DNA from 4 places in the Streptomyces zhihengii genome. Region 4 is predicted to be linked to each of the others. Evidence: riboswitches for the same ligand, from Rfam matches in the RefSeq annotation. Region 4 holds a riboswitch; each other region holds the start of a gene.
What was found. A riboswitch is a leader RNA that binds a small molecule or an ion and turns the genes downstream of it on or off. The one in region 4 is predicted to bind cobalamin.

Region 1 (7,475 bases), on a different contig from region 4:
GATCGTGAGTGGGGAGGGCCGGCCCTGCCGGCGACCGACGACACGGCCGCGCCCGCCGTCCCGCGCTGATCCCGCGGCCGGCGGCGGGCCCTCGCCGGGGCGGGGGCCGCCTGGGCGGGACACCTGCGCCCGCGGCGGGCACCTCGCGCCCGCGGGCCGCGGGCCGCGGGCGGCTGCCCGGCCTGCGGCAAGGCCCTCGCCTGGCGATGCCCCCTGAGCGGGATCCGCTTGCGGCGGGAACGCCGTGCCCGCCGGCCGCGTGCCGCAGGCCGACTGCCCGGCCTGCGCTGGAACCGCCTGCGGCGGCCCGCCGGCCTGCGGCAGGCCCCGTCCGGGCCGGAGCGCCACCGGGCGGCCCCCGCCCACGGCGGGCCCCATCCGGGCAGCCCCACCCGGGCGGAAGCGCCTGCCAAGGCGGCAGACCTCACCGGGCAGCCCCCGCCCCGGCGGGCCCCCATCCGGGCGGAAGCGCCTGCCAAGGCGGGCGAACCTCACCGGGCAGCCCCCGCCCCGGCGGGCCCCCGGCCTACGGCAGGTACCCCGACACCTCCTCCGCCGTGCGCGGGCCGGGTGTGCCCGGCGGGAGGAGGCCGTGGGACGTGAGGAGGTGGGTCACCGCCGTGCCCCACGGGCGGCGGAGGCGGGCCGTGTCCAGGAGGGCCTGGTCGGTGAGGAGTTCGGCGACCGGGCCGGTGCGCGGGCCGCCCGGGGCGAGGACGACGGCGTCGTCGGCCCAGCGCAGGGCGAGGTCCACGTCGTGGGTGGCCATCACCACCGTCGTGCCCGCCTGCCGCAGTCCGTCGAGCACCTCCAGCAACCGCTCCTGGCCGTGCGGGTCGAGCCCCGCGGTGGGCTCGTCCAGGACGAGCACCCGCGGCCGCATCGCCACCGCCCCCGCGATCGCCGCGCGCTTGCGCTGCCCGTAGGAGAGCAGGTGCGTCGGGCGGTCGCGCAGGGACTCGATGTCCATCGCGGCGAGCGCCTCGCCGACCCGCGCGCGGACCTCCTCCTCCGGCAGGCCGAGGTTCATCGGCCCGAAGGACACGTCCTGCCCGACGGACGCCGCGAAGAGCTGGTCGTCCGGGTCCTGCACCACGAGCTGCACCGTCGTGCGCAGCCGTGTCAGCCCGGCCCGGTCGTACGTCACCGGCTCGCCCTCCAGCAGCAGCCGCCCCGAGGCGGGCCGCAGGCCGCCGGTGAGCAGCCGCAGCAGGGTGGTCTTGCCGCTCCCGTTGCGCCCGAGCAGGGCCGTCGCGCGGCCCTCGGCGAGCGCGAGGCCGATCCCGTCGAGGACCAACGGGCCGTCCTCGTAGGCGTAACGGGCGTCGACGAGCTGGACGATCACAGGACGTACCTTTCGAGGGCGAGGGTGAGCAGCACGATCGCGGCGAGCAGCCCCGCGACACCGCAGAGGAACGGCCGGGACACCGCCGCGCGCGTCACCAGCACCCGCAGGGTGCCGTCGTAGCCGCGTCCCGCGAGGCCCGTCTGGAGCCGCGACGCCCGGTCGAAGGCGCGGACGAACGCCGTCGCCCCGAGCCCGGCCAGCGAACGCCACGCCGCCGCCCGGCTGGTCGCGCCGAGCCGGGCGGCCTGGGCCTGGCGCACCCGGGCGACGGAGTCCAGCAGCAGGAAGGTGATCCGGTACATCACCAGGGCGACGTCGACGACGGGCGCCGGTACCCCCGCGCGCACCAGCCGGGGCAGCACGTCCGACACGGGGGTGGTGAACGCGAACAGCAGCACGCCGAGCGAGGCCGCCGACGTCCGCAGCAGCAACTGCCCGGCGTGCGCGGGCCCGCCGGGCGCGAGCGACACCGCGCCCTGCGGCCCGCCCACGGCGAACAGCAGGGGCACGGCCCCGGTCACACAGAAGCCCAGCGGGACGCGGAAGGCGCGCCAGAGCTGCCGCGGGGCGACGCCGGCCGGGCCGAGCAGCACCGTGAGGGTCGCCGCCGCGACGAGCACGGCGCCCGGCCAGGGCGGCAGACAGACGGCCGTGACCGTCAGGCCGAGACCGAGGACGGCCTTCTCCAGGGGATGGCGGCGGCGCCAGCGACTGCTGTGCGCCGCCGCGTCGATCGGCAGCACCGCCGGTCAGGAAGCGGCCGTCGTGCTGCCGCCGGGCGCGGTGCCGTCCGCGACCCCGGCCCCGCCGGACGCGGCGTCACCCGCGTCACCCGCGTCACCCGCGCCGGGATCCGCGGCGGCGGCCGCCGCCGCGCGCGCCTCCCCCTGGCGGCGCCCCTTGTGCAGCCCGAAGTAGTACGCCAGGACGCCCGCGCCGAGCGCCGCCTGGACGGCGAACAGCGCGGACTCCACCTCGCCGGACGGCGGTTCGTACAGGGGCGAGAACCAGGGCTCGTAGTCCGGCTCCAGTTCGGTGATCGCCGTCTCGGCCTGCGCGTCGGCGCCCGTGAACGGCTCCTCCTTGTGGTCCCCGAGCCCGAGGGCCAGCGGCAGGACGGCCAGCGCCACCACGATCAGGACCAGCAGCGTGTTGATCTTCGCGTTACGGCTCATCGGACCCCCGCCTCCTTCGCGGCGCCGCGGGCGCCACCGGTCACCAGCACGCCCAGACGGGTCAGTTCGCCCTTGCTGGACCGGACGAGCAGCCGCATCACCAGCACGGTCAGCAGCCCCTCGCTGACCGCCAGCGGGATCTGCGTCACCGCGAAGATCCCGCCGAACTTGGCGAGCGCCCCCAGGAAACCGGTGCCCGGGTCGGGGAAGGCGAGCGCGAGCTGGACGCTGGTCACGCAGTAGGTGACGAGGTCGGCCGTGAACGCCGCGAGGAACACGCCGACCATCAGGGGCGCGCCGCCGCGGCGCGCCAGCCGGTAGACGGCGTAGCCGGCCCACGGCCCGACGATCGCCATCGAGAAGACGTTGGCGCCGAGCGTGGTGAGCCCGCCGTGCGCCAGCAGCAGCGCCTGGAACAGCAGCGTGATGGTGCCGAGCACCGCCATCACCGGCGGCCTGAAGAGGATCGCCCCGAGTCCGGTGCCGGTGGGGTGGGAGCAGCTTCCCGTCACCGACGGGATCTTGAGCGCCGAGAGCACGAACGTGAAGGCGCCGGAGGCGCCGAGCAGCAGCGTGGACTCGGGATGGGCCTTGACCTCACGGGTCAGGGCGCGGACACCGTGGACGACGAACGGGGCGGACGCCGCGCCCCAGGCGACGGCGTGCAACGGGGGCAGATACCCCTCGGCTATATGCATGGTTGGGAGACCCTCTCCAGCACCTCGTGGATGGACAACGCACCCTGGCCGGTCTCCTGGCTGACGGGCGTCGGTGTCCGGAGGTCTTCCGGGCACACGTCACACCCGGCTCCGCCTTCCCAGGCGCCGCGGTCTCCCGCGGTGTCCCAGTGGCTTCCCCCGGAGGGGGAGGTGGAGCCGGACATCCCGATCACAGTGGCGAGGGCCGCACCGGTTCCGCACCGGTTTCCCGAACACCAAGGCCCCGTGACAGTAGTCCCCCGACCAGCGGGCTCACAAGCCGCTCCCGGCCGGGCGCTCTCCGCGACCCCTCGCGCGCCCGCCCCGCGCGCCGCGCGCCCTCCGCCGGGGCCTTCCCCGGCGCCGCCCCGCCGCGAGGCGCCGCCGGGAGAGGCCGGGCGCCCGCCGGAAAGGCGCCGTGCCCGGTCACTCCTTGCGGTAGCCGTACGCCTCCGCCGCCGCCGTCGCCACGGCGTCGAGGTCCCCGCCGGCCGAGGCCGTGACCACCGCGGCGACCGCGCCCTCGACGAACGGCGCGTCCACCAGCCGGGCCCCGGCGGGCAGTTCGTCCCCCTCGGCGATCAGGGCCTTCACCGTCAGCACGGCGCTGCCGAGGTCGACGAGGACCGCCACACCGGCCCCGCCGTCCACCTCGGATGCGGCGGCGGTGATGAGCTCGGCGCTCGTCCCGAGGCCGCCGTCCGGCGTCCCGCCGGCGGGCGCCACCGGCGCGAGCGCGCCCCCGCCCGCGAGCCCCCGGGCGAGCTCCGCCACGGACTCGGCCACCCGCGCGCTGTGCGAGACGAGCACGATGCCGACCAGGCCGTCCCCGCCGCTCACGCCTCCTCCTCCGCCGCCTGCGCGAGGGCGGCGATCAGCAGCGCCGACGACGTCGCCCCCGGATCCCGGTGCCCGATGCTGCGTTCCCCGAGATAGCTGGCCCGGCCCTTGCGCGCCTGGAGGGGCACCGTGGCCTGCGCGCCCGCCTCGGCGGCGTCCCGTGCCGCGGCGAACGACTCCGTCGTGTCACCGAGCGCGGCCACCGCCGGTTCCAGCGCGTCCAGCATGGTCTTGTCGCCCGCCGCCGCCCCGCCGAGCTGGGCGACGGCCGCCACGCCGGCGCGCAGCGCCTCGGCGAGCCGCCCGGGAGCGACCTCGGTCGCGTCCCCGAGTTCCTTGCCGGTGCGGCGCAGCAGCGTCCCGTACAGCGGTCCGGACGCGCCGCCGACCGAGGAGATGAGCTGCCGTCCGGCGAGGACGAGCACGGCGCCCGGGGTCGCCGGGGGCTCCGCGTCCAGGGCGGCGGAGACGGAGGCGAAGCCGCGCCGCAGATTGCTGCCGTGGTCGGCGTCACCGATCGCCGAGTCCAGCTCGGTGAGCCGGTCGGCCTCCCGGTCCACGGCCGCGGCGGCGAGCGCCAGCCAGCGCCGGAAGAAGGCGGTGTCGAGCACAGGAACTCCCTCGTCGTGTCGGATGTGCGGCCCTTCGCCGCCTGTCGCGCGGGACGCAGCCGCCCGCGCTCAGCGACCCGGGACCTCAGCGGCCCCAGCGCAGCCCGGGCGTCTGCACCGGCGCGTCCCACAGCCGCAGCAGTTCCTCGTCCACCTGGCACAGCGTCACCGAGCACCCCGCCATGTCGAGGGAGGTGACGTAGTTGCCGACGAGGGTGCGGACCACGGGCACCCCGCGCTCGGAGAGCACCCGCTGCACCTCCGCGTTGAAGCCGTACAGCTCCAGCAGCGGTGTGCCGCCCATCCCGTTGACGAGGGCGATGACGGGGCCCGTCGGCCGCAGGTCCTCCAGGACGGCCCCGACGGCGAAGTCCGCGATCTCGCCCGAGGTCATCATCGGGCGGCGCTCGCGTCCGGGCTCCCCGTGGATGCCGATGCCGAGCTCCAGCTCGCCGGGCGGCAGGTCGAAGGTCGGCCCGCCCTTGGCCGGGGTGCTGCACGCGCTCAGCGCGACCCCGAAGCTGCGGGAGCTCTCGTTGACCTGGCGGGCCAGCGACTCCACCCGCTCCAGCGGGGCGCCCGCCTCGGCGGCCGCCCCCGCGAGCTTCTCCACGAACAGGGTCGCCCCGGTGCCGCGCCGCCCGGCGGTGTAGAGACTGTCGGCCACGGCGACGTCGTCGTCGACGAGCACGGTGGCCAGCCGCACGCCCTCGTCCTCGGCGAGCTCCTGCGCCATGCGGAAGTTGAGCACGTCGCCCGTGTAGTTCTTGACGACGAAGAGCACCCCCTCGCCGCTGTCCACGGCGGCCGCGGCGCGCACCATCTGGTCCGGCACGGGGCTGGTGAACACCTCGCCGGGGCAGGCCGCGTCCAGCATCCCGGGTCCCACGAACCCGCAGTGCAGGGGCTCGTGCCCGGAACCGCCGCCGGATACCAGGGCGACCTTCCCGGCGACGGGCGCGTCACCCCGGACGACGACCCGGCGTTCGACGTCCACGGTGAGCTCCGGATGCGCCGCGGCCATCCCGCGCAGCGCGTCCGCCACGACGGTCTCCGGCACATTGATGAGCATCTTCAACGGTCCTCCTCGGTGCGGCGGGGCGACTCCCCTCAGTATCGGCCCTTCCCCGCCGGCTCGGCCGTCCGTTCGCGGAACGACGCGGCGGGCCGCACGCCGCCGCGAGCGGACGGGCCGCCCCCGGCCACCGGGGCGGCCGGTCCCTCGGAGCGTGCCCGCTGGTACGTTTTCACCATGCCACCGGCCGCCGTCTCCCCGCAGGACCCCCGGACGGTCGCGCTCCGGCTCGATCTGCCGCCCCGGGTCGCGAGCATCGGCACGGGGGTGCACGGCACCACGGGGCTGCACGACGTCTTCCGGCTGCCGGACCTGTGGCAGCTCCATCTCTACGCCTACGACGGCGAACTCGACGTCGACGGCGAGCGGTTCACGATCCGGCCCGGCCGGGTGAGCCTGGTGCCGCCCGGAGCGCTGGTGCGCTACCGGTACCGGGGCCGCTCGGAGCATCTGTACGCCCACCTGGCGCTGCCGGGCACCGGCGAGGCGGTGCGGGTGCCCGTCATGCAGGACTGCGGCGCGCTGCTGCCCGTGCTGGGCGACCTGCTGCGGCACGCCGCCGCCGCGGGGGCCGGGCAGCCGGGACGGGCGGCGGCGGACGTGTGGGCGGCGCTGTGGCGGGTCGCCGGACTGGCCGGGGCCCGGGGCGCGCCGGCCGGCCCGCACCCGGCGTTCGCCGCGGCCGTCGCGTACATCGAGTCCCGTATCGCGGAGCCGCTGACGGTGCCCGCCGTCGCGGCCGCCGCGGGCGTCTCCCACAACCACCTCACCCGGCTGTTCCGGGCCGAGGCCGGCGCCACCGTGGTGGCGCACATCCGGCGGCGCCGGATGGAGCGGGCGCGGCATCTGCTGCGCGAGTCCACGCTCTCGGTGGCCGCCGTCGCCGCGGCGGTCGGCGTCGCCGACCTCCAGGCGTTCAACAAGGCCTGCCGAAGGGAACTCGGCGCCTCCCCGCGCGCCGTCCGCGCCGGCCACGGGAGCGGCTGACGCGGTTCGGGAGCGGGCCGGGCGAAACCGGGCCGGTCGAACCGGGCCGTGCGGCCCGTGCGGGCTGAGCGTGTGCGGGCCGGTGGGCGCGGAACGGCCTTCGCCGTGTCCTCGATCGCCGGACCGGCTGACAGGGGCAGCCCGTCCGGCGATCGAGGACACCGCGCGCCGGCGCGGTGCCGCCGGACCGGGCGGGTCGCGCCGCGTGGCGCCGAGCCTGCCCGGCCCGGTCCCCGGACAGGGCAGGCCCCGCACCGTGCCCGCGCCGTCCGGCGCGCGGCGCGGGCGGTGTCAGGTGCGGCCGGTGCCGCGGTAGAGGTCGAGTTCGCCGTCGAGCTCCAGTGCGAGGACCGTCGCGTACGCGTCCACGTCCGACTCGCGGGGCGCGTCGATCCAGGTGGTACCGGGGACCTCGTGTAGACCGCCGTCGACCCGGTGGCCGAGCGGGGCGCCCGTGCCCAGCACGGACACCCGCCGCACCCGGTTGCGCAGCCCCCGTACGGCGACGTGTTCGCGCGGCGCGTCGAAGCAGACCAGGTACAGGGTGCGGCGGTCGGCCGACAGGGTGCTCGGGCCGTAGTGGTGACCCGGGGGCAGGCCCGCCGCCGTCCCGTACACGGCGTCCCGGTGGGCCGCGATCCAGGCGCCGAGCCCTTCGAGGCGCTCCGTCTGCTCGGCGGTGAAGGTCCCGTCCTCGCGGGGACCGACGCCGAGCAGCAGGTTGCCGCCCGCGCCGATCGT
Region 2 (7,475 bases), 3.4 Mb from region 4:
CGGCCGCACCCGGCGCCGGCAGGGAAAACACCGCGGACGAACGGTCGTTCCGGAGCGCCCAGCGGTCCCCCTGGAGCGCCCAGTGGTCGTCATCCGTCCGTTATCCGGGCGGGGGTTCCGTGGAGGGCACACGTCCCTTAGATTTCCTGCCCGTTACGCAAGGTGATCCGTGGAACCAGTGAGGGGACGGAGCCACATGTCAGCAGAGCCCGAGGCGCCACCTGCGCCGAACACCGAACCACCCGTCGTCACCCCCGTGCGTGTGGTCATCGCCCTGTGCCTGATCGCGCCCTTCGTGGCGATGCTCTGGGTCGGTTCCTACGCGAAGATCGAACCGGTCCTCATCGGCATCCCGTTCTTCTACTGGTACCAGATGGCCTGGGTCGTGATCTCGACCGCGCTCACCATGGTCGCCTACGTGCTGTGGCAGCGTGACCAGCGCGCCCGCAAGGGAGGTGCGTCGAAGTGAAGGACGGCGTGAACGGCGTCGCACTCGCCGTCTTCATCTTCTTCTTCCTGGCCGTCACGGTCATGGGCTTCCTCGCCGCGCGCTGGCGCAAGGCGGAGAACGAGAACAGCCTCGACGAATGGGGCCTCGGCGGCCGCTCGTTCGGCACCTGGGTCACCTGGTTCCTGCTCGGCGGCGACCTCTACACGGCGTACACCTTCGTCGCCGTCCCCGCGGCCGTCTACGCGGCGGGCGCGGCCGGCTTCTTCGCCGTGCCGTACACCATCCTGGTCTACCCGCTGATCTTCACCTTCCTGCCGCGCCTGTGGTCGGTCTCCCACAAGCACGGCTACGTGACCACCTCGGACTTCGTCCGCGGCCGGTTCGGCTCCAAGGGTCTGTCGCTGGCGGTCGCCGTCACCGGCATCCTCGCGACCATGCCGTACATCGCCCTCCAGCTCGTCGGCATCCAGGCCGTGCTGGACGTCATGGGCGTGGGCGGCGGCGAGAACACCCACTGGTTCATCAAGGACCTGCCGATCCTGATCGCCTTCGGTGTCCTCGCGGCGTACACCTACTCCTCGGGTCTGCGGGCGCCGGCGCTCATCGCCTTCGTCAAGGACACCCTGATCTACCTGGTGATCGCCGTGGCGATCATCTACATCCCGATCAAGCTCGGCGGCTTCGACGCCATCTTCTCCGCGGCGAGCGAGAAGTTCTCGCAGACCAACGAGGCGACCGGCAAGCCCGTCGGCGCGCTCGCGCCCGGCGACGCCGGGCACTGGGGCTACGCCACCCTCGCCCTGGGCTCCGCACTGGCGCTGTTCATGTACCCGCACTCGATCACGGCGACGCTCTCCTCGCGCAGCCGTGAGGTGATCCGCCGCAACACCACGATCCTGCCGCTGTACTCGCTGATGCTGGGCCTGCTCGCGCTGCTCGGATTCATGGCGATCGCGGCCGGCGTCAACGTGGCCAACGGGCAGCTCGCCATCCCGCAGCTGTTCGAGAACATGTTCCCCGACTGGTTCGCGGGCGTGGCCTTCGCCGCGATCGGCATCGGCGCGCTGGTGCCCGCCGCGATCATGTCCATCGCCGCGGCGAACCTCTTCACCCGCAACATCTACAAGGACTTCCTCAAGCCGGACGCGACCCCGGCCCAGGAGACCAAGGTCTCCAAGCTGGTCTCGCTGCTGGTCAAGGTCGGCGCCCTCGCCTTCGTCCTCACCATGGACAAGACGGTGGCGATCAACTTCCAGCTCCTGGGCGGCATCTGGATCCTCCAGACCTTCCCGGCCCTGGTGGGCGGTCTGTTCACCCGCTGGTTCCACCGCTGGGCGCTGATCGGCGGCTGGGCCGTCGGCATGGTCTACGGCACGGCCGCCGCCTACGGGGTCGCGAGCCCCACCCAGAAGCACTTCGGCGGCTCCTCGGCCGAGATCCCCGGCATCGGCGAGATCGGCTACATCGGCCTCACGGCCTTCGTGCTGAACGTCGTGGTCACCGTGGTCCTCACCTTCGTCCTGCGGGCCCTGAAGGCCCCCGACGGCGTCGACGAGACCAGCCCGTCCGACTACACCGCGGACTCGGGCGACCCGGGCGTCAAGACCGAGCTCCCGCCCGCCACCGCGGGTGCGCCCGGCGGTCACTGAACCACCGCTCCACCGGCCATGGGAGGGCCGTCGCACCCCGCGCCCGCGCGGGGAAATGCGGCGGCCCTCCGCCGTCGCCTGATGCACACTGCCCGGCATGGACATCACCATCAGGCGGATCGAGCCGGGCGAGTACGGGCCACTGGGGGAACTGACGGCGCAGGCGTACCTGCGGGGCGGCCTCCTCGACTTCGGGGAGGAGGACCCTTATCTGGAGGTCCTGCGGGACGTCGCGGGGCGGGCGGCGCACACCGAGGTCTACGTCGCCGTGGACGAGGGCGGCGGGCTCCTCGGCGGTGTGGCGTTCGTCCCGGAGCCCGGGCCCTACGCCGATGTCGCGGGGCCGGGCGAGGCCGAGTTCCGCACCCTGGCCGTCGCCGAGGAGGCCCGCGGACGGGGCGCGGGCGAGGCGCTGGTGCGGGTCTGCGTGGACCGGGCGCGGGCGCTGGGACGCGCGCGGCTGGTGCTGTCCACGCAGTCGGCGATGCACACGGCGCACCGCGTGTACGGCCGGATGGGCTTCGTCCGCACCCCCGATCGCGACTGGTCGCCCATCCCGTCGGTTCCGCTGCTGACGTACGCGCTGGAGCTCTGAACCCCTCGGCGGCACGCCGGGGACACAACATGTGGGGGCACACTCAGCACCCCGCCCCCACATGTATGCTCATCTCGCTGTCGCCGCAGGGGAATCCGGTGCGAATCCGGAACTGTCCCGCAACGGTGTGCTGTGGTGCGCTTTGTCGTACCCGCGAGTCCGAGGACCTGCCGACGGTGCGCCCGGCTCGACCGATCCGGGTGCCCAGACGTCCGGGCCTCGCGGTTGGGCCGGTGGACGCCGTGCGCGGTGCCGTCCCGGCATGTCCCGCCACGGCCCTGCCACCTCCTCGCGCCGTTCGGAGCCGAGCGAGGGAGAGCACCACCGTGACCATCGCGCCCGCCGATCCGGTATCGGCCACGCAGCACGACGGCCCCGGCACCGCACTGCTGCGGACCCTGACCGAGCTGACGGCCGACCTGCCCGACACCGACCCCGGCAGGGTCGCCGCCGCCGCGCTGCGCGGCCGCCACAGCGGTTCCGACGAGGCCGAGCTGCGCTCCCTGGCCGTCGACGCCGCCGCCGGTCTGATCTCCGAGGACCCGGCGTACTCCCGGCTCGCCGCCCGGCTGCTGGCCCGTGCCATCGCCGAGGAGGCCGCGGGCGAGGGTGCCGTGTCGTTCTCGGCGTCGGTTGCGGTGGGACACCGCGAGGGCCTGATCGCCGACCGCACGGCGGCCCTCGTCGCGCGGCACTCCGCCCGGCTGGACGCGCTGATCGACCCGGTGGCCGACGACCGCTTCGGCTACTTCGGCCTGCGCACCCTCTACAGCCGCTACCTGCTGCGGCACCCCCTCACCCGCAAGGTCGTCGAGACGCCCCAGCACTTCCTGCTGCGGGTCGCGGCCGGTCTCGCCGAGGACGACGGCCCGCGGGCCCTGGACGAGGTCGGCGCGCTGTACCGGCTGATGAGCCGGCTCGAATACCTGCCGTCCTCCCCCACCCTCTTCAACTCGGGCACCCGCCACCCCCAGATGTCGTCCTGCTATCTGCTGGACTCCCCGCTGGACGAGCTGGACTCCATCTACGACCGGTACCACCAGGTCGCGCGGCTGTCGAAGCACGCCGGCGGCATCGGCATCTCCTACTCCCGTGTCCGCGCCCGCGGTTCGCTCATCCGGGGCACCAACGGGCACTCCAACGGCATCGTGCCGTTCCTCAAGACGCTCGACGCCTCCGTCGCCGCCGTGAACCAGGGCGGCCGGCGCAAGGGAGCGGCCGCGGTCTACCTGGAGACCTGGCACGCGGACATCGAGGAGTTCCTGGAGCTGCGGGACAACACCGGCGAGGACGCCCGGCGCACCCACAACCTCAACCTGGCGCACTGGATCCCCGACGAGTTCATGCGGCGGGTGGAGACCGACGGCACGTGGTCGCTCTTCTCGCCCGCCGACGTGCCCGAGCTGGTCGACCTGTGGGGCGACGCCTTCGACACCGCGTACCGCGCCGCCGAGGCGGCCGGCCTCGCCACGAGGACGCTGCCCGCGCGCGACCTCTACGGCCGGATGATGCGCACCCTCGCCCAGACCGGCAACGGCTGGATGACCTTCAAGGACGCCGCCAACCGCACCGCCAACCAGACGGCGGAGGCGGGCCGGGTCGTGCACTCGTCCAATCTGTGCACCGAGATCCTGGAGGTCACCGACGACGGCGAGACGGCCGTGTGCAACCTGGGGTCGGTCAACCTGGGCGCGTTCGTGGACACCGCGGCGGGCGGCATCGACTGGGAGCGGCTGGACGAGACCGTGCGGACCGCGGTCACCTTCCTCGACCGGGTCGTCGACATCAACTTCTACCCGACCGAGCAGGCCGGGCGGTCCAACTCCCGCTGGCGCCCGGTGGGCCTCGGCGCGATGGGGCTCCAGGACGTCTTCTTCAAGCTGCGGCTGCCGTTCGACTCCCCCGCGGCGAGGGACCTGTCGACGCGGATCGCCGAGCGGATCATGCTGGCCGCCTACGAGGCGTCCGCCGACCTCGCCGAGCGCCACGGCCCGCTGCCCGCCTGGTCGAAGACCCGTACCGCGCGCGGTGTGCTGCACCCCGACCACTACGGCACCGAGCGCGCCTGGCCCGAGCGGTGGGAGGCGCTGCGCGCCCGGATCGCCGCCACCGGCATGCGCAACTCGCTGCTGCTGGCGATCGCGCCGACGGCGACGATCGCCTCGATCGCGGGCGTCTACGAGTGCATCGAGCCGCAGGTCTCCAACCTCTTCAAGCGCGAGACGCTCTCCGGGGAGTTCCTCCAGGTCAACTCGTACCTGGTGGACGAGCTGAAGGCGCTCGGGGTCTGGGACGCGCAGACCCGTGAGGCGCTGCGTGACGCGGGCGGCTCGATCCAGGGCTTCGGGTGGGTGCCCGAGGAGGTCCGCGCCCTGTACCGCACGGCCTGGGAGATCCCGCAGCGCGGCCTGATCGACATGGCCGCGGCCCGGACTCCGTACCTGGACCAGAGCCAGTCGCTGAACCTGTTCCTGGAGACGCCGACCATCGGCAAGCTGTCGTCGATGTACGCGTACGCCTGGAAGCAGGGCCTGAAGACGACGTACTACCTGCGTTCGCGCCCGGCGACCCGGATCGCCCGCGCCGCGTCCGCCGCCGTTCCCGTACCCGCGCAGGCGACACCCGAGGATGCCGTCGCCTGCTCCCTCGAAAACCCCGAGTCCTGCGAGGCATGCCAGTGACCACCCCCGCCGAGAAGAACCTGCTGGATCCCGGGTTCGAACTGACGCTGCGCCCGATGCGCTACCCCGACTTCTACGAGCGCTACCGGGACGCGATCAAGAACACCTGGACGGTGGAGGAGGTCGACCTCCACTCGGACGTCGCCGACCTCGCCAAGCTCACCCCCGGTGAGCAGCACATGATCGGCCGGCTGGTCGCGTTCTTCGCGACGGGCGACTCGATCGTGGCGAACAACCTGGTGCTGACGCTGTACAAGCACATCAACTCGCCGGAGGCGCGGCTGTACCTGAGCCGTCAGCTCTTCGAGGAGGCCGTGCACGTCCAGTTCTATCTGACGCTGCTGGACACCTATCTGCCCGATCCCGAGGACCGTTCGGCGGCCTTCGCCGCGGTGGAGAACATCCCGTCCATCCGCGAGAAGGCGGAGTTCTGCTTCCGCTGGATGGACAGCGTGGAGAAGATCGACCGGCTGGAGACCGAGGCGGACCGCCGCCGCTTCCTGCTGAACCTGATCTGCTTCGCGGCCTGCATCGAGGGCCTGTTCTTCTACGGCGCCTTCGCCTACGTCTACTGGTTCCGCTCCCGCGGGCTGCTGCACGGTCTGGCGACCGGCACCAACTGGGTGTTCCGGGACGAGACGATGCACATGAACTTCGCCTTCGAGGTCGTCGACACCGTCCGCAAGGAGGAGCCGGAACTCTTCGACGAGGAACTGGGCCGCCAGGTCACCGAGATGCTGAAGGAGGCCGTGGAGGCGGAGCTCCAGTTCGGCCGCGACCTGTGCGGCGACGGACTGCCGGGCATGAACACGGCATCGATGCGCGAGTACCTCCAGTGCGTGGCGGACCAGCGGCTGACGCGTCTCGGCTTCGCTCCGGTGTACGGGTCCGAGAACCCGTTCTCGTTCATGGAGTTGCAGGGTGTGCAGGAGCTGACGAACTTCTTCGAGCGGCGCCCCTCGGCCTACCAGGTCGCCGTGGAGGGCTCGGTCGCCTTCGACGACGACTTCTGATCCCGCGCCCGGCACACCGCGGCCCGCGCCGCCCACGGGGGGAGGCGCGGGCCGCGGGTGTGTCCGGTCAGACGCCGCAGGTGGGCGCGGACCAGTACTTGCTGGGGCGGTGGTCGACGTGCGCGTGGTCGTTGTGACCGGGGTAGCCCGGGCCCAGGATCCCGTTGAACCCGTGGTTGCGGGCCTGCTTGGCCAGCGTGCACAGCGAGTGGGGGCCGGAGCCGAGGTCGGCCGCGTCACCGTACAGGTGGCGGCTGTTGGAGGCTCCGCCGACCGCGCTGTTGCAGGAGGTCGACCGGAATCCGCTGGTCACCCGGATCGGCTGGTCGCCCAGCGCGTGGCGCAGGGCCTCCAGCTTCCACATGGTGCGCAGCGCGTTCGACTTGGCGGTGGCCGCGCTCACCGCGCCACCCGCCCACGTCGAGTTGCAGTTGTTCAGCTCGGCGTAGGTGAAGTGGATCGGCGTGCAGTCGTTGTCCTGCAGCGCGTAGATCTTGTTGAAGGTGTTCGGTCCGGCGACACCGTCGGCGGCCAGCCCGTAGGCGGCCTGGAAGCGCTTGACGGCGGCCGCGGTGGCCGGGCCGTACGAGCCGTCGATGGCGAGGACGGAGTTGTAGCCCGGGTAGCCGGCGACCCGGATCTGGAGCTGCGTGACATCGGCGCCGGTCGCGCCCTGGTTCAGCGTCCTGCCCCAGGTGTAGCAGCCGTCCGCCTGTGCCGATCCGGCGGTGGCGACGACACCGGCCAGCCCGGCGACAGCGAGCATGACCATGGACAACAGAAGTCGTGCCGTTCGTCTCAGCATTGCGTCTCCCTGTTGTGAAAGCTGTGTACGCACGAGACTGGCGTGACACGCTACGCGCGTCAACACCCCACGGAATACTGAGACTTGACCTCTCCATGACCATCCGGCGACGAGGCGCCCCGCCGGCGGACGCGCAGCCCCCGGCCCGGCGCCGCGCCCCCGGCACACCCGAAGGGCCCCGCTCCTGGTGAGCGGGGCCCTTCGGCCGCTGCCGCCGTGATCGAGCGCGGCGGGAGTACGCGTCAGTCGTTGGGGACGACCTCGTAGCGCGGGGTGCCCTC
Region 3 (7,475 bases), 5.8 Mb from region 4:
CCGCCGTGCTGGTGGCCCGCATCCGCTCACTGCTCCGGCGTGCCACGCTCGTGCCGGCCGGGGCGGGGGCGACCGGCGCGGCTGCGTCCGGCGCCGCGGAGGACGCCCGGACGCTCGCCTTCGGTGATCTGAGGGTCGACACGGAGGGGCTCGTGGTGTCCGTGGCCGGCACGCCGGTCGCGCTGGCCCCCACCGAGCTGCGGCTGCTGCTGGAGTTCGCCGCGAACCCCGGCGTCGTACTCGACCGGCAGACGCTGCTGCGCAACGTGTGGGACTACGGGTGGGACGGCGACTCCCGGGTCGTCGATCTGTGCGTGCAGCGACTGCGTCGCAAGATCGGACCCGACCGCATCGAGACGGTCCGCGGCTTCGGGTACAAGCTGCGGCGGAGCTGACGTGGCGGCCGTACGCGCGCTGCTCGATCCGCGCTCGCTGCGGTGGAAGTCCGCCCTGCTGCTGACGATCGCCTGCTCCACCGTCGCACTGGCCGTCGGGCTGCTGGTCCACGACAGCACCCTGGACCGATCGATGAACGACGGTGCGGCCAGGGCCATGACCGAGCTCTCCCGCTCGGTGGACCGGTACGAGCGGACCGGGGTGCGGGCCGACGGCGACATCACGCAGGCCGGGGCCATGCCCGACGAACTGCTGCGCGAGCTCGCGGACGGGCGCGGGACGGCCGGTGGGGCTGTCGCCACCTGGTACGAGGACAACCCCTCCCACCCCTCCATGTGGGCGGCACAGCTGCACGACGACCGGCCCTACGCCGTGCGCGTCGACATGACTCCCGATCTGCACTTCCGGCAGGCCCTGGACCGGCACATGTGGAAGTACTCCCTGGTGGCGCTGGCCGTCGTCGTCCCCCTGTCGGTGCTCGCCGCGGAACTGCCCCACCGCAGACTCCAGCGGATCGCGCGGACCGCACGCCGCATCACCGCAGGCGACCTGACCGCACGGACGTCGGCGGACGGCGGAGGCCGGGGCGGGGACGGAAACGGGGGCGGCAGCCGGGGCGGAGGCGGGGACGAGATTCGCGACATCTCCGCCGCTGTGGACGCCATGGCCGACAGCCTGCACGAGCGCCTGCGCACCGAGCAGCGGTTCACCGCCGACGTCGCCCACGAGCTGCGCACCCCGCTGATGGGACTGGTCACCGCCAGCGGGCTGCTCGCCGAGGGCGAGGCCACCGATCTGGTCAGGAACCGGGTGCGGGCGCTGTGGGCCCTGGTGGAGGACCTGCTGGAGATCTCCAGGCTCGACGCGGGCGCGGAGAGCGCGGAACTGCGGCCGGTGCCGCTGGCCGAGGTGGTCGCCGACTCGCTGGCACGGACCGGCTTGGAAACGACGTTCACCGCGGCTGCCGGGTCGTCGGCCGAGACGGATCCGCGCCGGCTCGACCGGATCGTCGCCAACCTGGTCGTCAACGCGCACCGGCACGGCGGTACGCCCGTGGAAGTGTCCGTCACGGCAGGCACCGTCACCGTGCGGGACCACGGTCCGGGTTTCCCGGCCGAGCTGCTGGCGCGGGGACCGCAGCGCTTCCGCACCGGGGCCGCCGAACGCGGTCGCGGGCACGGGCTCGGGCTGACCATCGCCCTGGGCCAGGCACGGGTCATCGGCGCCCGGCTGGACTTCGCCGACGCTCCCGGTGGCGGGGCGGTGGCGACACTGCGGCTTCCGGTCGCCGATACGCAGCCGATACAGGGCCGACGGCCGGCCGAGCGGTGACGGACACCATTCCACGGCTTCACGGAGATCCGCGCCCCGCACAGTGGGCGGCGTGCGCGAACGCCGCGCACCTGCCTCCGGAGGTGCCCCTCTCATGTCCCTGGTCCCCGCTCCCCACCGAACCGGCGCCGGCCCGGCCGAGCCGTCCGGCCCCGGTGGGCCGCCGGAGAAGCGGTCCCGTTCCCGGACGCGTCCGGCCGCCGTCCGCTCCGCGGGCGTTCTCGCCCTGGCCGCCCTGGTGTCCCTCGCCGCCTTCGTGGACACCGGCAGGAGCGATCCGGCAGGCGGCCCGCGAGCCGCGGCACCCCCGGTCTCCTGGCCTGCGGAGGGCCAGGCGGGCATCGTGGTCGAGGGTTTGGGGCCCCGGGGCGAGCTCGGCACGGCGGGCGCGCGGGAACCGGTGCCGATCGCCAGCGTGACCAAGGTGATGACGGCGTACGTGATCCTGCGCGACCACCCGCTCGCCGCCGACGGCGCCGGGCCCCGGATCACCGTCGACGAGCAGGCCGGCAACGAGTCCTGGTCCGGTGTGGAGTCGACCGTCCCGGTGCGCGCGGGACACCGGCTCGGCCAGCGCCGGCTGCTGGAGTACCTGCTGGTCGCCTCCGGGAACAACATCGCCCGGCTGCTGGCCCGTTGGGACGCGGGCTCGGAGGAGGCGTTCGTCGCGAAGATGAACCGGGCCGCCGAGGACCTGGGGATGCGCCACACCGCGTACACCGACGCCAGCGGTCTCGCGCCCACGAACGTCAGCACCGCCCGGGACCAGCTCGTACTGGCCCGGCAGGTGATGCGGGACGCGGCATTCCGGTCCATCGTCGCCCAGAAGGAGACCACGGCCGCGGAGGTCTCCGGACCGATCGGCAACACCAACGCCCTGCTCGGCGAGGACGGGGTGATCGGCGTCAAGACGGGCTCCAGCACCCCGGCGGGCGGCAATCTGATGTGGGCGGCCGTGGCGCCCGACCGCGACGGCCGCAACCGGATGATCATCGGCGTCGTCCTCCACCAGCGCGCCGGGACCGACCCCCGGCAAGGCATGGATTCCGCCTTCGCCGCCGGCCGCACGCTGGTCCGGGACGCGCGGCAGTGGCTGTCGACGACGTCCGGACCGCGGTGAGGCGCGCCGTGACCATCCATGGGCAACGGCCCGACACCTCGCCCGCCCTTGTCCGGACACCGTGCCGGCGCCCGGTCCGCGGTGCCTGGCGGCGGGGAAGGGCCGTTGCCGTCGTGGCGTCGGCGACCGCGCTGGTGCTGCTCGGGCACCGGGGCGTTCCCAACAGGTTCGGCCGGCTGGGCAGTCTCGTGGAGACCTTCCTCCCCTGGACGGGTGCCCTTGTCGTGGTCCTGCTGCTGTGCGCGGCACTCCGGCGCTCCGCCGCCGCCGCGGCGGCGGCCGTCCTGTCCGCCGTCGTGTGGGCCACGACGTTCGGTGGCACGCTCGTCGACAAACGGGCGGACGGCGGGAACATCACGGTCGTCACCCACAACGTCCGCGAGGACAACCCCGATCCGGCAGGCACCGCGCGGGCCGTGGCCGCCGCCGACGCCGACGTCGTCGCTCTGCAGGAGCTGAACGGAACGGCCACGGCGGCCTATCGCAAGGCAATGGACGGCCACTACGCCCACCGGTCCGTACAGGGCACGGTCGGTCTGTGGAGCCGCTATCCGATCACCGACAGCGCCCCGCTCGACATCGCGCCCTGGCCCCGTGCCCTGCGCGCGACGGTGCGGACACCGCACGGCCCGGTCGCCGTCTACGCGGTCCACCTGCCGTCGGTGCGGCTGTCGCCCGCCGGCTTCGGCACGCGGGCGCGCGACTCCGCCGCCCTGCGCCTCGCCGCCGCCCTGCACGACGAGCCGCTCCCCCGGGTCGTCGTGGTGGGCGACCTCAACGGCACCGTCGGGGACCGGGGGCTGTCCCCGGTCACCTCCCGACTGCGCTCCGCCCAGGCCGAGTCCGGCGCCGGATTCGGCTTCAGCTGGCCTGCCGCGCACCCGGTGGCCCGCATCGACGAGATCCTGCTCCGGGGCATCACCCCACGCGCCGCCTGGAACCTGCCGGCCACCGGCAGCGACCACCTGCCGGTGATGGCGGCACTGCGACTGTGACGCCGGAGGTGATCTCCGAGGGGCGCGACGCCGTCCGGCCGAGGTCTGCTGTCGGTACCGGCCGCTAGGTTGCTCGTATGCGTCCCGAGATGATCGAAAAGCTGGATCGAGTCCGCGAGAAGGCGCTCGCGCGCGGCGTGCCGTCCGCGGACGTCGAGAGGTGGCTGGCCGCCGCCCGCCCGTGCGTGACCCTGGCCCCGGACATCGACGGTCCGGTCGTCGGGCGCCTGGGCGGCCCCGTGCTGCTGCCCGCCGACGCCCCCCAGGTCCCGGACCGGCTGCGCCTGATCGCGTCCCTGGACCTCGCGGCGATACCGGAGCGCGCGACGAGTCTCCCGCTGCCGCCTGACGGCCGGCTCCTGCTGTTCGCCCACATCGACCACGACGAGGCAGAGGCATCGGGCAGGGCCGTGTACGTCCCGGCCGGTACACCCGTCGAGGAACGCCACGGCGGCGACGGCGGCACGTGGGGCCACCCGCTGAACGACATGGACTCCCTCCTCCAGGGGGATCTGCGGCTGGGTCACGATGTGTCCCTGCCGGACAACTCGGTGCTCTTCGACCCGGACGAACACCCCCGTGCCGCGGATCTGCGCGCGGCGTGGTCGCAGGTGCGGGAGGAGGACTGGGGGCGCCTGGCAGGCACTCACCTGCAGCTCGACGGCTACTCCACGGACTCCTACGGCGAGGCCGACCCGATCACCGGGGCCGCGGCGCGGGCGGCGCTGGCCGCGGGGAAGGCGGTGCCCGGGACGGCCGGCCCGTGGGAACAGCCCGGCCCCGAGGACTGGGCGCTGCTCGCCCAGTGGAGCGGCCACATCGACGGCTACGTGTACTGGCCGATCGCCAGGAAGGACGTGGCGGCACGGCAGTTCGACCGGGCCGGCGTGCTGGGGTTCTTCGAGGGCCCGCTGTGAGGCTCCGGCTGCCGAGGCCCTGACGTCACACCGTCCCGGACCGGTCGACGCCCGAAGGCGGCGGCCGTCCGCTCGCATGCCGTCCCACACGCACCTCCCCGGTCGCTCCTGCTGGGTCCACACCAGAAGTCGGCCGGTGCCACGGGCGGGTTCCCGGGAGGTGCAGTGGCGTGCGTCACAGCAGCACGCGCGCGAGGGGAGCAGTGCCACCGGTCGCGCGACTGGCGCAGAGGCGCCGTTCTCCGCGACCCGTCGCCGTGTGCGGCGGACGCTCTGCGTCAGCCGGGGCTGCCGGGCGTGTCCGGGTACGGGACGGCCTGGGCCGTTCAGGTACGCCGCGCACGCGCAGGGCGGACTGACACACCGTCACCGTCACTTCCGCCCCACCCGTTCGCTCACGGCGTGTCACCGGTGACAACGAGACATTCTCGGGGGCGCTCTGTCGCGACACGAACAGGCCACCTACGCTGATCCGCGCAGTCGGTTCGCACCGCCGGCCAGGCGGTGCGTCGCAAGAGGGAACCCGGTGGAAATCCGGGACTGTCCCGCAGCGGTGAGTGGGATCGAAAGCCGTCATCAGCACTGGGGGTCGTGCGGGACCCCGGGAAGCGACGGCCGGTAGGCGCAGGAACCGGGCAGTCGCCCGTCCTGCACGCCCACGAGTCCGAAGACCTGCCACTGCGCGCGTGCCACCGGCACGCGCTGTTCGCTGCGGCCTCGTGGGTTGGGCCGGTGGTGCGCTGGAACCGTGCGCTCACGCGTGCGCTCTCGCCGCCCCGAACCCCCGGGTCCGGCCGACGAGAGAGGACACGGCGTGACCACCGCACACCTCGACGACCGGCCCGTGCCGGTCCGGACGGCACACCTCACCCCATGCTGACGCCCGATGCCGCTCCGCTGGGCCGCGGCTTCACCGGTGTCTGCCACGGCACCCTCGGAGAGCTCTACCAGGGCCCGCTGCGAGCCGGGCCGGACCCGGACATCGCCGTGGTGTCCTTCCCCTTCGACCGGCATTCCTGGGTCCACTTCACCCCGGAGGGGGGTCCCGGGCCGCTGCCCGGATCCCTCCCGCTCGGCGAGAAGACACAACGGGCCGTGCGCCTGTTCCTGGAGCGTACGGGGCGCACCCTGCCGCCCGGGCGCCTCAGCGCCCACAGTGATCTCACCGTCGGGGTGGGGATGGCCAGTTCCACCGCCGACATCGTCGCGGCGCTGCGCTGTCTGTTCCGGGTCTTCGCGCTGCCGGAGGACCCGGACGCGGTGAGGGATGTGCTGGCCTCGATCGAACGCGCGGACAGTGTCTTCCTCGAGGAGTTCGCCCTGTACCTGAGCGCACGCCACCGGGTGGTGCGCCGGCTGGGCACCGGAACGGTCTTCCACACCGCCTTCGTGACGGAGCCGGGAACGGTCGACACCTCGGCCACCACACCGGTGCTGCTCCGGCACTACCGGCGCCGCGGCGACGAGTACGAACGCTGCCTGACGGACCTGCTCAAGGGGTTCTCCACCGGTGACGCGCCCGCCGTCGCCCGCGCGGCCACCACCAGCGCCGTGCTCTCCCAGGAAGCCCTGCCCAAGCGGACCTTCTCGGCGGTGCTGGCGCACCGCGAGGAGTTCGGCGCGGACGGCGTCTTCGTCGCGCACACCGGCTCGCTCGTCGGCTACCTCTTCGCCCGGCGGCCCGCTCCCTCCCTCAAAGGAGAACTCTCCGCGTTCTACCGCTCCCTCGGACACCCGTGCACGTTCGCCCAAGGAGGCTTCGCGTGATCCATCCGCACGTCGCAGACGCCGTCAAGCGTCCCGACCTGGTCCGCCTGACGGACTCCGTGGTCCTGCTCCGGTTCGAGTCCATGAAGATCTACTCGGCGCTCGCCGCCGTCCGCCACCTCCTGGAGCGGGGCACCGTCTCGCCGGGGCAGACACTCGTCGACAGTTCGAGCGGCATCTACGCCTACGCCCTGGCGCTCGCCTGCCACCGGTACGGCATGCGCTGCCACATCGTGGCGTCCACGACCGTGGACGCCACGACCCTGGCCCAGCTGGAGGTCCTGGGCGCCACGGTCGAGCAGGTCCGGCCCTCTCGGAACCTCAAGCTGGACCAGGAGTTACGGGTGCGGCGGGTGCGGGCCTACCTGGAGGAGCGGCCGGACGCCCACTGGATGCGCCAGTACCACGACGACGTGCACTACCTCGGATACCAGGAGGTTGCCGACCGGGTGGCCGCCGCCCTGCCGGACCGGCCCCTGACGGTCGTCGGGGGCGTCGGATCGGGCGCGTCGACCGGCGGGCTGGTGGAACACCTGCGACGCGACGACCCGTCCGTGCGCCTGGTGGGCGTGCAGCCGTTCGGCAGTGTCACCTTCGGCAGCCAGGACCACCACGATCCCGAGGCGATCATCGCCGGAATCGGCTCGTCGATCGTCTTCGACAACGTGCGCCACCACCTGTACGACTCCCTGCACTGGATGGACTTCACCCACGCCATGGCGGGGACGGTGGCCCTCCTGCGCGACCACGCGGTCTTCGCCGGGCTCTCCACCGGGGCCGCCTACCTCGCGGCCGTCCACGAGACCCGGCGGCTCCCCGACCAGACGCACCTGGTCGTCGGCGCCGACACGGGGCACCGCTACGTCGAACGCGTCTACCGGCGCCACGCCGAAGCCCTCGACACAACGCTCCTCAAGCCCGTCGAGGTCGGCTCCCCCGAGGACATGG
Region 4 (7,475 bases):
GCGAGCCAGAGCAGGACGTAGGGGCGCAGCGACGGCTCCCCGGCGGCCGCCCGCACCTCGGCCTCGGCCGGGGCGCCGACGACGCGCAGCGCCTCGAAGGCCAGGCCCCGCAGCAGGGCGTCCTCGCCGCGGGCGACGCCGAGCAGCTCGCCGACCGCGCCGGCCACCGTGCGGGCCGCGATCCAGGCCCGGTACTCGGCACGGGCGGGGCCCGGCGTCAGACGGGCGCAGCCGCGCAGCATGTCCTCGGCGGACTGCTCGATGTTGCCGGCCGGGCTCTGCGCGGCGACGCAGATCTGCTCCAGCTTGACCCACACCGCCCAGTTGCCCAGCGGGGTGAGCGTGGCCTGTCCGCGGTCCAGGGTCAGGGCCCCCACGGAGGCGAGCCCTTCGAGGGACCAGTCGAGCAGCGCCGACACCGGGACCTCGCCGGCCGCCGTCCCGGCCGGTTCGGCTCTGGCCGGCTCGGCCTTGGCCGGCTCGGCCTTGGCGGGGGGCACCTCGCAGCGTTCCTCGCGCAGTTCGGCCACGCGCTGCTGGAGCAGGTCGAGGAGGGTCTCGGTCGCGACGGGGCCGGCCGAGAGCTGGAGCAGGGAGAGCACCTGCGGCACGGCCTCGACGACCTCCGCCACGGCGGTGGGGGCCACGTCCGCGGGGGCGGGGTGGGCCAGCGACCAGGCGTCGAAGAGGGCCACCCAGCCGCGCAGCACGGCCATGTCGTCGCGGTCCCAGGCATGCAGCCGCCAGCCGGGGCGGGCGGCGTCGCCGTGCATCTCGATGAGACCGGCCAGGCGTGCGCGGTCCCAGCCCGCGCGCACCTTCTCCGGGGTCAGGTCCAGCGCGGCGGCGGCACGCTGCCGCGCCTCGGGGACCGAGCGGGCCGCGGCGGGGCCGCGTTCGACGGCCGCCCAGCGCGCGATGCGCACGGCGTCGGCGAGGACCGAGCGGGCCTGGCGGGCCAGCTCGGCGGGGGCGGGCGTGCCCTCCGGCGGGCGGGTCGCCGGGCGGGTACGCCGGGTCGTCACGGCCCGTCGCGCACTGGCCATGGGACGCGGGCGGACGAGACGGAGTCTGGAGTTGCGCGCCAATTGCTCATCAGGCTTTCGGGACGTCACGGGAGCAGTCTTCCCGCTCACGGCCCGAAAGCCCAAACGGAGCGGCACGGGACGGCTCCCGGGGCCTTCCCCGGGAGCCGTCCCGTGCCGCCGGCCGCCCTACGCCAGGGGGGTGAGGAAGCGCCGGAGGACCTCTTCGTAGCGGGCGGGGTCGGCGTTCCACATGGCGCCGTGCGGGGCTCCGTCGACGGTGTGGAGGGTGACCAGGTCCGGCCGCTCGCCGGCCAGCCGGCGCGAGCCGTCCCAGGGGGCGAGGGTGTCGCCGGGGCCGTGGAAGATCAGCGTCGGGACGCGGACGGCCAGGGGGTCGGCGGCTCCGGCGAGCCGGCCGGCGTGTGCTCCGGTGCGGCCCTGGGCGGCGCGGACCGCCAGCGGGAGCAGCGGGGCGGGCGTGCGGCGGGCCGCGACCAGGGCGCGCAGGGTCACCTCCCAGTCCAGCACGGGCGAGTCCAGGACCAGGCCGGCGATCCGGTCGCGCAGCGCCGAGCCGGCCGCGGCGCGCAGCGCCATCGCCGCGCCGGTGGACCAGCCGTGGACCACGACGCGCTCGGCGCCGTGCCGCACGGCGTGGCGGATCGCGGCGTCCAGGTCGCGCCACTCGGAGTCGCCGAGGTGGCTGAGGCCGTCCGGCGGCCGGGGGGCGCCGGCGTCGCCGCGGTAGGCGAGGTTCAGCACGGGGAACCGCTGCTGGCGCAGGAAGCCGAGCAGGTTCAGCGGGTGCTCACGGGTGGTGCCGATCCCGTGCACGGTGATCACCCAGGTGCCGCGGGCACCGGGGACCATCCACGCCGGGAGGGCGCCGAGTTCCCCGGGGACCAGGACGTCGGAGTAGGGGATGCCGAGCGCGGTGGCCGGGTCGCCCTTGTGGAGCCGGGGGGTGAGCCGGACCCGCGCTCCCGGGGCGAGGCCGCCGTCGGCGACCCGGTCGAGCCGCCGGACGACGGTGTCGGCCGAGGCCGCGGCCCCGTCGATCACCGGGCCGACGACCGCGTGGACGCCGGAGCCGGTGAGGCCCCAGGTCCCCGGTCGCAGGGAGACGAGGCTGCGGGTGAGCGTGATCCTGCCGGGCTCGGTCCCGTGCACGGTCAGCCGCGGATCGCCGGGCAGGGCGCGTCGGGCGGGCGCTCTGAGCGCGGCGCTGCTGGCGTAGCGTCCGGCGGCGACCGTGGCCGCGCCGACGCCGATCAGGGTGGTGACGGCCGCTGCCGTCGCTGTAGCCGGGCGCACCGCTCCAGTGTCGGCAAGGCAGCCGACGTCTGCCAGCCGGCGGCCGCCGCCCGGCGGCCCGGACCGGTCAGGCGGGCGGGGCGTCCGGCGGGCGCCGGCCGTAGTCGCGCAGCCGGCCGGCCGCGTCGGCGAGCTGGGAGTCGGAGAGCAGCGCGGGGGTGCGGCCGGGGACCGAGGAGGCCGTGAGCCACAGGCGGCACATCCATTCGAGCTGGGCCGTGCGGTCGTACGCCTGGTCCAGGGTGTCGCCGTGGGCCACGGTGCCGTGGTTGGCCAGCAGGCAGGCGGTGCGGTCGCGCAGGGCGGCCAGCATGTTCCGGGCCAGTTCCGCCGTGCCGTAGAGGGCGTAGGGGGCGACCCGGACGGGGCCGCCGAGGGCGGCGGTCATGTAGTGGACGGGCGGCAGTTCGGACACGAGGGTGGAGACGGCCGTCGCGTGCACGGCGTGGGTGTGGACGACGGCGCGGGCGCCGGTCGCCCGGTACAGCGCCAGGTGGAGCGGCAGCTCGCTGGTGGGCACCCCCGACCCGATGACCCGCTCGCCGTCCAGGCCGACGCCGAGGACGTCCCCGGGGCCGAGGCGGTCGTAGGGGACACCGCTGGGGGTGACGAGGACGACATCGCCGTCCACTCGTACGGAGACATTGCCGGAGGTGCCGACGACGAGCCCTTCGGCGGCGGTCCTGCGGGCCGTCGCCACCAGGTCCCGCCATGCCTGTTCGATCGCGTCGCCGTGTGCCTGAGCGGTCATGGGCCGATCCTGTCAGGCCGTGCCCCGCCCGCGCCGCCGGATGCCGTCACGGGGTCCCGGCGGGGTGGGCGCGACACAGGGTGTTCGAGTGAACGCCCCCTGCGGTCGACGGCGGTCCGGAACGGGAAACGGAACGTCTTGACGCCACTTGCGGTCACCACAGCGCCCGACCCAGTTCATCTTCCGTTCATCCAGGTTGCCTACGGTCCACACGTCAATGACGTCAAACGATTGCCTGGGTAAATGGAACACATCACCTTGCTGCTCGCGATTGTGATCGTGACAGCGCTCGTGTTCGATTTCACGAACGGTTTCCACGACACCGCCAACGCGATGGCGACGACCATCTCGACCGGCGCGATGAAGCCCAAGACCGCGGTGGCCATGTCCGCCGTTCTGAACCTCGTCGGCGCGTTCCTCTCCGTGGAGGTCGCCAAGACGATCTCCAGCGGTCTGGTCGACGAATCAGGCATCTCACCTGAAGTCATCTTCGCGGCGCTCGTCGGCGCCATCCTCTGGAATCTGCTGACCTGGCTGGTCGGTCTGCCGTCCAGCTCGTCGCACGCCCTCATGGGCGGCCTGATCGGCGCCACCGTCGCGTCCGTCGGCTTCTCCGGCGTCAACGGCGGCGTCGTCGTCACCAAGGTGCTGATCCCCGCGATCGCCGCCCCGCTCGTCGCCGGCATCGGCGCGATGCTGGCCGCCCGGCTGACGTACAAGCTCGGCAAGCGGACCGACGAGAAGGCCACGGCCAAGGGCTACCGCGCCGGCCAGATCGCCTCCGCGGGCCTGGTCTCCCTGGCGCACGGCACCAACGACGCCCAGAAGACGATGGGCATCATCACCCTCGCCCTGGTCGCCGGCAATGTGCTCGCCCCCGGTTCGAACCCCCCGCTGTGGGTCATCGTCTCCGCCGGTGTCGCGATCGCGCTCGGCACCTACCTCGGCGGCTGGCGCATCATCCGCACCATGGGCAAGGGCCTCACCGACCTCCAGCCGCAGCAGGGCTTCGCCGCCCAGACCAGCGCCGCGAGCGTCATCCTGGCCTCCTCCAACCTGGGCTTCTCCCTCTCGACGACCCACTCCTGCTCCGGCGCCGTGATGGGCGCGGGCCTCGGCCGCAAGGGCGGCGTGGTCCGCTGGTCCACGGCGACCCGGATGTTCGTCGCCTGGGGTCTGACGCTGCCGGCCGCCGGTCTGGTCGCCGCGGCCTCGGAGTTCGTCACCAAGCAGGGCGACTGGGGCGTCGCCGTCGTCGCCGTCTTCCTGGTGGCGTCCTGCCTCGCGATCTGGCTCGTCTCCCGCCGCCAGGTCGTCGACCACACCAACGTCAACGACGTGGAGCCGGGCGAGGAGGAGCCGGCGGGTGTCGTCACCACCGCCATGGCCGCCGTCGCCCCGCCGCCCGCTGGCGAGTTCAAGACCACCATCCCGGCCCCGGCGTCCGAGCCGGCCGAGACCGAGCCGGCCCGTCCGGCCACGGTGTAAGGAAGCAGCAGCATGAAGATCGACTGGGCAGCTCTCGGCTCCGTGTTCGGCGTGAGCCTCGTCGCCACCGTCGCCCTGGTGGGCCTGTTCACCCTGGGCATCATCGGCCTCAGCAAGCAGGAGTCGGCCACGGCCTCCGGCGGCTCGGTGGCCCTGGCCCGCACCGGCGCGTACGTCTGCTTCGCCCTGTGCGCGGTGGCCGTCGCGTTCGGCATCTACCTGGTCGTCGACTGACGACCGCACACCGGGCCGCGAGCGGCCCGTGACACGTCCGGGAGCCGGGCGTGGCGGCACCCCCGCGGTGCCGTCGCGCCCGGCTTCCGCGCTGTCCGCGGTGTGGGCCTCGGCACACTGTCCCGTCGCAGGTCAAGGGTGAGTTGACGGGCGTACGCGGGCGTGGTGGACTGCCGGGGCCAATACGGCGGCAGCAGAGGAAGTCCGGTGCGAATCCGGCGCGGTCCCGCCACTGTGACCCGGGGAACCTCCCGGGGAGCCAGGAACTCTCACCGCCGGTCACGTCGAACCAGGGCGCGGACCCTGAGTGAGGACTCGTCGTCATGCCCGGCCGCGGCTCAGCCCTGCCCGCCCCTTCCCACCCCGGGGGCCGCTGACCCCATGGGTGCCGAACGCACATCTGCGGACCGGGTGTTCGCCTGCGGCGCCGCCGCCGGTCTCGCCGCCGACCTGCTGCTCGCGGACCCGCGCCGCGGACACCCCGTGGCCGCCTTCGGACGGGCCGCCGGCGCCGTCGAACGGCTGCTGTGGCGCGACCACCGCGGCCGGGGCGTCCTCCACACCGCGGTGTGCGCCGGGGGCGCGATCGGCGCGGGCCTGCTCGCCGCGCGCGCGGTGCGCCGCTCCCCCGCCGCATCCGTCGCCCTGACCGCGGCCGCCACCTGGGCCGTCGTCGGCGGCACCACCCTGGGGCGCGAGGCGCGCGCCGTCGGGGACGCGCTCGCGGCCGGGGACCTCGGCGCCGCCCGCGCCCGGCTGCCCCATCTGTGCGGCCGCGACCCGCAGGCGCTCGACGAGGCGCAGATCGCCCGCGCCGTCGTGGAGTCCGTCGCGGAGAACACCTCCGACGCGGTCGTCGGGGCGCTGGTGTGGGGCGCCGTCGCCGGTGTGCCGGGGCTGCTCGGCTTCCGGGCGGTCAACACCCTGGACGCCATGGTGGGCCACCGCTCGCCCCGGTACCTGCGCTACGGCTGGGCCTCCGCGCGCCTCGACGACGTGGCCGGCTGGCCCGGAGCGCGGCTCACCGCGGTGCTCGCGGTGCTCGCGGGCCCCGACCCGCGGGGCGCCGTACGGGCCTGGCGGGCCGACGCGGACAAGCACCCGAGCCCCAACGCGGGCCCGGTGGAGGCGTCGTTCGCGGGGGCGCTCGGCGTACGGCTGGGCGGGACCCTGTCGTACGCGGGGCGCGTCGAGCACCGGCCCGTCCTCAACGGGGGCGGCCGGGCGGTGGAGTTCGGGGACATCGAGCGGGCGGTGCGGCTGTCGCGCCGGGTCGGCGTGCTGACGCTGGCCGTCTGCGCGGGCGCGCGGCTGGTCCGCGCGGCGACGAGGGGGAGGCGGACATGAGCGGCGGCGGACTGCTGGTCGCGGGGACGACATCGGACGCGGGCAAGAGCGTGGTGACCGCCGGGATCTGCCGGTGGCTGGTGCGGCGGGGCGTGAAGGTCGCGCCCTTCAAGGGCCAGAACATGTCGCTGAACTCGTTCGTGACGCGCGAGGGCGCGGAGATCGGGCGGGCGCAGGCGATGCAGGCGCAGGCCGCCCGGGTGGAGCCGACGGCGCTGATGAACCCCGTGCTGCTCAAGCCCGGGAGCGACCGCTCCAGCCAGGTCGTGCTGATGGGCAGACCCGTCGGCGAGATGAGCGCCCGGGGCTACCACGGCAACCGGCAGCAGGAGCTGTTCGAGCCGGTGACGGCCTGCCTGGAGGAGCTGCGGGAGAGTTACGACGCGGTGATCTGCGAGGGCGCCGGCAGCCCGGCGGAGATCAATCTGCGGCGCACCGACATCGTGAACATGGGCATCGCACGGGCCGCCCGGCTGCCGGTGCTGGTGGTCGGGGACATCGACAGGGGCGGGGTGTTCGCGCAGTTCTTCGGCACCACGGCGCTGCTGGACGCGGCCGACCAGTCGCTGGTCGCGGGCTACCTCGTCAACAAGTTCCGCGGCGACGTGACCCTGCTGGAGCCCGGCCTGGAGATGCTGCACGGTCTGACCGGGCGGCGGACCTACGGCGTCCTGCCGTACGCGCACGGGCTGGGCATCGACGAGGAGGACGGGCTGCGGGTGTCGCTGCGGGGCGCGGTGCGCGAGTCCGTCGTCGCGCCGCCGGTCGGCGAGGACGTGCTCCGGGTCGCGGTCTGCGCCGTGCCGCTGATGTCCAACTTCACCGACGTGGACGCGCTGGCCGCCGAACCGGGCGTCGTGGTCCGCTTCGTGGACCGGCCGGAGGAGCTCGTCGACGCCGACCTCGTGGTCGTCCCCGGCACCCGCGGCACGGTCCGGGCGCTCGCCTGGCTGCGCGAGCGCGGGCTCGCCGCCGCGCTCGCCCGGCGGGCCGCGCAGGGGCGGCCGGTGCTCGGGATCTGTGGCGGCTTCCAGGCCCTCGGCGCGCACATCGAGGACGACGTCGAGTCCCGGGCGGGCGAGGTCGAAGGACTCGGACTGCTGCCCGTGCGGGTGCGGTTCGCCCGCGAGAAGACGCTGGCCAGGCCGGTGGGCGAGGCACTGGGCGAGCGCGTCGACGGCTACGAGATCCACCACGGCGTCGCCGAGGTGCTCGGCGGCGAGCCCTTCCTGGACGGCTGCCGGGTGGGCTCGGTGTGGGGCACCCACTGGCACGGCTCGCTGGAGAGCGACGGCTTCCGCCGGGCGTTCCTG

Region 1: it holds a riboswitch for cobalamin, as region 4 does, so the genes downstream of both, JE024_RS31710 (energy-coupling factor ABC transporter permease) here and JE024_RS27030 (cobalamin biosynthesis protein) in region 4, are expected to answer to the same signal.
Region 2: it holds a riboswitch for cobalamin, as region 4 does, so the genes downstream of both, JE024_RS12000 (ribonucleoside-diphosphate reductase subunit alpha) here and JE024_RS27030 (cobalamin biosynthesis protein) in region 4, are expected to answer to the same signal.
Region 3: it holds a riboswitch for cobalamin, as region 4 does, so the genes downstream of both, JE024_RS02260 (GHMP family kinase ATP-binding protein) here and JE024_RS27030 (cobalamin biosynthesis protein) in region 4, are expected to answer to the same signal.

The regions. Positions count from the first base shown of each region.
Region 1 is NZ_JAFEJA010000002.1:904,928-912,402, forward strand. It holds gene JE024_RS31690 (heavy metal translocating P-type ATPase) at 1-69, shown strand, start outside; gene JE024_RS31695 (ATP-binding cassette domain-containing protein) at 527-1,345, opposite strand; gene cbiQ (cobalt ECF transporter T component CbiQ) at 1,342-2,091, opposite strand; gene JE024_RS31705 (energy-coupling factor ABC transporter substrate-binding protein) at 2,098-2,523, opposite strand; gene JE024_RS31710 (energy-coupling factor ABC transporter permease) at 2,520-3,221, opposite strand; cobalamin riboswitch at 3,251-3,477, opposite strand; gene JE024_RS31715 (PTS-dependent dihydroxyacetone kinase phosphotransferase subunit DhaM) at 3,648-4,061, opposite strand; gene dhaL (dihydroxyacetone kinase subunit DhaL) at 4,058-4,672, opposite strand; gene dhaK (dihydroxyacetone kinase subunit DhaK) at 4,758-5,750, opposite strand; gene JE024_RS31730 (helix-turn-helix domain-containing protein) at 5,925-6,734, shown strand; gene JE024_RS31735 (alpha-L-fucosidase) at 7,026-7,475, opposite strand, start outside.
Region 2 is NZ_JAFEJA010000001.1:2,935,863-2,943,337, forward strand. It holds gene JE024_RS11985 (DUF3311 domain-containing protein) at 197-469, shown strand; gene mctP (monocarboxylate uptake permease MctP) at 466-2,100, shown strand; gene JE024_RS11995 (GNAT family N-acetyltransferase) at 2,198-2,695, shown strand; cobalamin riboswitch at 2,760-2,884, shown strand; gene JE024_RS12000 (ribonucleoside-diphosphate reductase subunit alpha) at 3,022-5,376, shown strand; gene JE024_RS12005 (ribonucleotide-diphosphate reductase subunit beta) at 5,367-6,389, shown strand; gene JE024_RS12010 (D-Ala-D-Ala carboxypeptidase family metallohydrolase) at 6,457-7,194, opposite strand; gene def (peptide deformylase) at 7,437-7,475, opposite strand, start outside.
Region 3 is NZ_JAFEJA010000001.1:524,162-531,636, forward strand. It holds gene cseB (two-component system response regulator CseB) at 1-395, shown strand, start outside; gene JE024_RS02240 (sensor histidine kinase) at 397-1,728, shown strand; gene JE024_RS02245 (D-alanyl-D-alanine carboxypeptidase family protein) at 1,823-2,848, shown strand; gene JE024_RS02250 (endonuclease/exonuclease/phosphatase family protein) at 2,863-3,843, shown strand; gene JE024_RS02255 (DUF1963 domain-containing protein) at 3,921-4,760, shown strand; cobalamin riboswitch at 5,224-5,454, shown strand; gene JE024_RS02260 (GHMP family kinase ATP-binding protein) at 5,634-6,527, shown strand; gene JE024_RS02265 (cysteine synthase family protein) at 6,524-7,475, shown strand, end outside.
Region 4 is NZ_JAFEJA010000001.1:6,353,130-6,360,604, reverse strand. It holds gene JE024_RS27055 (hypothetical protein) at 1-1,046, opposite strand, end outside; gene JE024_RS27050 (alpha/beta hydrolase) at 1,215-2,342, opposite strand; gene JE024_RS27045 (class II aldolase/adducin family protein) at 2,410-3,093, opposite strand; gene JE024_RS27040 (inorganic phosphate transporter) at 3,337-4,581, shown strand; gene JE024_RS27035 (hypothetical protein) at 4,594-4,815, shown strand; cobalamin riboswitch at 4,965-5,106, shown strand; gene JE024_RS27030 (cobalamin biosynthesis protein) at 5,197-6,162, shown strand; gene JE024_RS27025 (cobyric acid synthase) at 6,159-7,475, shown strand, end outside.